Regions from separate parts of the Psychrobacter sp. DWR1-2-3 genome, predicted to be linked through region 1. Evidence: predicted binding sites of a transcription regulator. Region 1 holds the regulator's gene; the other holds the start of a gene.
The links. The regulator PhoB, encoded in region 1, activates phosphate uptake and scavenging genes when phosphate is short. The targets are predictions, from matches to a motif close to TGTCATNAANCTGTCATAA.

Region 1 (3,196 bases):
AGCTTTGATGGCAGGGTCATCCCATTTGCTGATTTTACCAAGATAGATGTCAGCGAGCATTTTTCCATCGAGCTTCAATTGACCAGGCGCAACGCCATCGATATTGACGATAGGTACCACGCCGCCGATAACGGTCGGGAATTGAATCAGACCGGCTTCCTCTAATTCCGCTGGCGTCATCGGCGCATCGGACGCGCCAAAATCCACCGTTTTTGCGACGATTTGTTTGATACCGCCCGATGAACCAATCGACTGATAGTTCACTTGACCGCCAGTTGCTTTATGATAGGCATCTGACCATTTAGCATAGATAGGCTGCGGGAAAGAAGCGCCTGCGCCGGTGATATTCATTGATACATTGTCAGCTGATTTAGCGGTTGACGACGTAACGTTTGCGGTGTCGGTAGTAGCGGTAGTTGATTGCGCCGAAGTAGCGGGCTCGTTGCTTTCATTGCTATTGGAGTTTTTATTACAAGCAGCTAAGGTTAAGGTACTCGCGACGGCTAAAGCTATTAATGAATAACGCATTATTTCTCCTAAAAAGTAATGATATTAAGTAAACATAGTTGAGTATTGGATATTTATAAATAACAGAGCTGATTTCGATGTTTTATAAATGGTGCTTTATTCATACTGCTTTGTTCATAACGCTTTATTAAAAATGATTTATTGCAAAGACGCTTGGTGGTCGATGAGCCCATTGTGCCGCGCAAATATGACAGTTTGATGAAATAAGACATTTTTATGAAAAAAGTCATTTAATTAGAATAGACGTGTGATAAAGGGCAAAGTTAGTGCTAATGGCGGCTGATATCTTGTGCAAAAATCGTTATGATGTGGGCAGGCGTTTTCGTAAAAGCGGATTTCAAACTCAATGTCATTAAACTGTCATAATTAAGCCGTTTAATGGGCAGGCATTGGCAGCTAATGCTGGCGCCTAATATTGTTTTATTTATTTCTAGGTTTTTGTCTTTTAACTTTGACTTTCAACTTTGTCATTTAATAATAAGGCTATGGTATGCGCAGTGAGCAGATTTTGATTGTAGAAGATGAACCTGCAATTCGTGAGATGGTGGTAATGACGCTAGAGATGGCGGGCTTTGAGAGTTTAGAAGCGGCTGACGTGGCAGAGGCGCATCAGCAAGTGGTCGATCACAGACCCGCGCTGATTTTGCTCGATTGGATGTTACCGGGTGATAAAAGCGGTATTGATTTTTGCCGCATGCTCAAAAGCGATGAGATGTTGGGCGAGATACCAGTAATTATGCTGACGGCCAAAAGTGAAGAGGATAGCAAGGTTCATGGGCTTGACGCGGGCGCTGATGACTATATGACCAAGCCATTTTCAACGCGTGAATTGATTTCAAGAATCAAAGCGGTATTACGCCGTGGTCGTGCGCTTAGTAGTGATAAGCCGATCGAAATAGGCAAGCTTAGTCTCGATCCCAAAAGCCAACGCATTACCGCTGACAATCAAGTCATCGATATCGGGCCGACAGAATATCGATTACTGGCGTTTTTTATGAGTCATCCAGAGCGTGCTTATACGCGCACTCAGCTGCTCGATCAGGTCTGGGGCGGTAATGTCTATATCGAAGATCGCACGATTGATGTGCATATCAGGCGTTTACGTAAACTGCTCCAGCCTTACGATTGTAGTACCTTGATTCAAACGGTTCGTGGAACAGGTTATCGATTTTCGAGTCTGGTTGAATAACGCTATCGATTTTAAAAAATAGCCCATTATTTACAAGGCAGCTTACAAGGTATTTTATAAGGCAAGGAAACAGTGATAAGAACATTCAGTGCTAAGAGGCATAAATATTTAGAATAATAAGAACTAAGAAGCATAAGTACTGAGAATATTTGGTGCTAAGAATAGTCAGTGCTAAGAATAAGTGCTAAGCACCATACTGGTAATAAAGAAGAGAGAAAAACATGATAACGCCAAGGGATATTGAGCAACAGGACATCGAGCAATACTCCACCGATCAGCTTAAAAAAATCAGAAGTGCCTTACGCGCATTGCGAGATGCGGTTATCTTGCTAAACGACGATGATGGTTTGGAGTGGTGGAATCAGGCCGCCGAAGATTTATTATTGTTGCAGACAGCGGATCATGGCAAAAGTATTTTTGACTTTATTAACGTCCCTGAGTTTCGGCAATACTATCAGAGCATGGTGACACCCAATGATGGTGTACATATGAAGTCATGGCAAGACCCTAACCGTTATCTTAAATGTGAGCTCACGCCTTTTGGCGATGAAAAGCTGCTGATTATTTATGATGTGACCCGCTTACAACACTTAGAGCAAATGCGCCGCGACTTTGTGGCAAATGTCTCGCATGAGCTACGAACGCCATTGACTGTACTGATGGGCTATCTGGAGAATTTTTCAGATCAGGAAGATATGCCGCGGCAATGGCGACGCGGGTTTGAATTAATGACGCAGCAGACCGCGCGCATGAATAGAGTGGTCAATGACTTGCTGCTGCTGTCTCGGATTGAAATCGAAGAGACGCATGAGCTGCATTATATTGATATGACCAAGCTGCTTACCCATGTCTATGACGACGCGCAGGCTTACAACCAAGAATATGGCCATACGCTGCATTTACAGATAGATACCTATGATGGTCTTTACGGCTCGGAGATGTATTTGAACAGTGCGTTATCCAATTTGGTGATTAATGCGATTAAATACACGCCAAAAGCAGGTAATATTGTCATCAGCTGGGCGAGGACCGCAGAAGGTTGTCGGTTTGCCGTCACCGATGATGGTATTGGGATTGCGCCGGAGCATGTTGCAAGATTGACCGAGCGTTTTTACCGAGTGGATAGCGGGCGCAGTCGTGCGACAGGTGGTACGGGGTTAGGGCTGGCCATTGTAAAGCATGTGTTATATCAATATGATACGACTTTGCAAATTGAATCGTCAGAAGGTAAAGGCTCGACATTTAGCGCCGTTTTCCCCGCCACTCATATTCGCTCTGCTCTATAGGCTAACTGCTAAACTCGTAGCCGTTAGCAGGATTTTTAAACATTACTGTCAATTATTAGTTTCTAAATTGGCTAAAAACGCGGCAAAACCTTCTGTTGCTCGAGCTTGTAAGCGGCTGCTAGTAATAACTCGAACGCGATTGCTCCAAGTGATGGCATAGCCTTTACTCTCAAACCTTTTTACCAAATCGACA
Region 2 (3,196 bases), on a different contig from region 1:
ATAATCGCGGCAAAAGGACCGACGGCGTTGGCGATATCGTTTGAGCCGTGACTAAAGGCAAAGGCTGATGCGGTAAAGACTTGCATCCAGCTAAACATAATAAATGTCGCTTTGGTCAAATCTTCCTTATGCTTACCGCGGATACTCTTGGTATAGATATAGGTCGCAAGCCAAACCAGCGCTGCAATCATGCCCATGATTAAAAAGCCTTGCAGCGTCGTCATGCCATTATTGACATTCTTTAAGCCTTTAAATATAACCAAAGAGGCCATGACCGCGCCGCCAGCAGCCGCAATAATAGGTACCCATTGCTTCAATGCTTTTAGCGTATCGAGGTTGCTGCGCTCGTTTTCAATTTCATAAAGCTGTTTGTAATAATCGGTTTCTAAATCTTCAACGTCGCAATCATCATCTTTATAGATTTCCTGATCACGTAACATCGCTGAGGTATAAGCCAGTTGTTCTGATTCGGTCAGACCATCCAGATACTCTTTGTGATTTTGCTTTAAGGTCTTTTTATCGCCTTTTAGCGTCGCAATGTGTGCTTCTGTTCTATCATTATACTCAATGATATTTTTCTTAATTTGGCCATATAACAGGTAGGAGAAGACGCCGCCGAGTAATGGTGATATGACCCAAGAGATAGCAATCGTTCCAATCGTGCCCCAATTTACCGTAGATAACGCCATTTCGGTGCCACCTAACGAGATACCTAATACAATGGAGCTACCAACCACGCCGCCGATAATGGCGTGAGTGGTTGACACTGGCAGACCTTTTTTGGTCGCAAATAACAACCAAAATGCAGCAGCGATAAGCGCTGAGAGCATGACATAAATAAACTGGTTGGGCGTGACCGATAGACCATCTAGGTCGACAATGCCGCTACGGATGGTATCCGTCACCTCACCGCCTGCCAATACCGCGCCCGACACCTCAAATATCGCTGCGATACCCAAGGCTTGCGGAATGGTCAACGTCCCCGCACCCACTGAGGTACCAAAGGAGTTCGCGACGTCATTACCACCGATATTGAATGCCATAAACACACCAAAAGCCGTCGCTACGATAAATAGCGTCGTCTGCTGATGCATAGTGTAATCTAGACCCCACCATAAAAAGTAAGCGGTCATCGCAATCAGTAAAATGGCAAAAAATAGATTGATTCTCATAGAACCGACTGCTTTGGTTGGTCCTGTAGAACTGCTGCTAATACCCATACGTTGATACGTCCTGCGTAAGCTGATTGAAATTATATGTGATTGATGACATTGCGGCGCTATGAATGGTGTTGTTTTCACCACCCAATATTATGATAGCGTGTACGCAACGTGTTTTTGAAATACTGTTTTTTGAACTTGTTTATTGAAGTACTTTTTAAACCACTGCTTTGAAAATTGGTCTAAACAACTAGCCTGCAATACCTTATTGATCCATTACCCAGACGATTTCGTCTGTTTACCATTATTTTCTACTCATACCTAGCATTAATATCTAGCTTAGTTTGCTTGTGATAAAAATATCAGGTAAAAAAACCATCACACAAAATGCCATAAAGCCGCAAGTAGTATTGCCAAATCGTCCGATTACAGCAGCTTGCGGCTTAGGTTTTTATAGTGATAGCGTTGGTTATGACAAATATATGAGTAATGATTAAAGCATTTATATGACAAATACAGTATCCGACTGCTGAGCTATTTTGTAGAAAGCAGAATTTATAATGTGCCTATTATATTAAATATAGACACAGAATGCATGATGATATTGCGAGATTTGTAACTGTGAATGTAAGCGCGATAAAACCTATCAATTTAGTGAAAAATTGTTGTTATATTTTATAATTTGGCTGAGCCAAAATATAATCAATTCTCAAACTTTTTAATCAGTTATCAGACAGTGCTAAAAATAGCTGCTCAATGGCATGGTCTAATACATCTAGGCGCGCTTGCCGCTTTTCATTGGTTGCGATAACACACCAAGGGGCATCCTTTGTGTCGGTACGTGCCAGCATATCAGCTGCCGATTGCACATAATCTGCCCAGTTATCACGATTGCGCCAATCATCATCGGTCAATTTAAACTGCTTATGTGGGATCTCTTCGCGCGCCTCAAAACGCTTAAGCTGCTCTTTCTTATCGATGGCAAGCCAGTATTTGATAACTATCGTGCCAGCCGCTACCAAATCCGCCTCAAAGCGATTGATTTCATCATAAGCGCGCTGCCATTCTGCATCCGTCGCAAAACCCTCAATACGCTCGACCAATACGCGTCCATACCATGTACGGTCAAAGATAGCGATACGGCTGATACGATCGATCTGCTCATTGGGCAGTTTGGTCCAAAATCGCCATAGATAAGGGTGCTGCAATTCATACAGCATCGGCGCGCCAATATTATAAATCTGATACTCGCGTGGGTCGAGCGGCGCAACCAGTCTTTTAATAGCGCCACCCTTGCCAGCCGCATCCATACCTTCAAAGGCAAAGACCACATGCCGACCCTTACGCGCACGTAGAAACTCAGCAAGGCGCGCTTGTTTATCGGCAAGCGCTTCATGATACTCAGGCTTATCTATCTCGGTATCATCGATATTTATCAAAGCTTTAGGTATTTTTACTGGCTCGAATTTTTTAACATTTTCTAGATGTTCGCTTTCCTCTATGCGACTGCTTGCTAACGCTGTTTGCATCGCTTGCAACACTTGATGACAAAAATGCATGGCTGCTTGTGATTTGTCATCACCATCGATAATAATCCAATCTCCCTGCTGGCGTAATAGCGCCGTTGCCACCTCATTAAAAGTTTCGACGACCTTTTTGTTTTTCCAATCAATTTGATATAAAAATTCTGGATCAGCCTTGTCGTCATTTAGCCGCGCCTGCAAGGTTTCGATATCGACATGAAACCAGCATTTGAGCAGCTTGGTTTGATTAGCAGCAAGGTCTTGTTCAAAGGCTTGTAACTTAGTCAGCGCTTGTTTTAAATAGTCTTGCCATTGGCCAATAGGCAAGGCTTTATTTTTCAGCTGCTCATTATTCTTCTCATCACTTTTTTTATGTTCTTTACCTTCATTATCTAGCGTTGCCATACGCATGACGTTATAGAGCAAATCAGCATACCAGTTGCCAAAATAAACCATGACATCGCCATGACGCGGCAGCGCCTTAGTATGCGCCTGCCAAATCGGCTGATGCTC

Region 2: the regulator PhoB is predicted to act here: its motif matches at 1,253-1,271, upstream of ACP7AA_RS09375 (inorganic phosphate transporter).

The regions. Positions count from the first base shown of each region.
Region 1 covers NZ_JAFCUJ010000002.1:453,714-456,909, reverse strand. The annotation lists gene pstS (phosphate ABC transporter substrate-binding protein PstS) at 1-528, opposite strand, end outside; gene phoB (phosphate regulon transcriptional regulator PhoB) at 1,019-1,717, shown strand; gene phoR (phosphate regulon sensor histidine kinase PhoR) at 1,939-3,003, shown strand; gene ACP7AA_RS05090 (glycosyltransferase) at 3,052-3,196, opposite strand, start outside.
Region 2 covers NZ_JAFCUJ010000004.1:182,904-186,099, reverse strand. The annotation lists gene ACP7AA_RS09375 (inorganic phosphate transporter) at 1-1,220, opposite strand, end outside; gene ACP7AA_RS09370 (hypothetical protein) at 1,511-1,657, shown strand; gene ACP7AA_RS09365 (ATPase) at 1,883-3,196, opposite strand, start outside.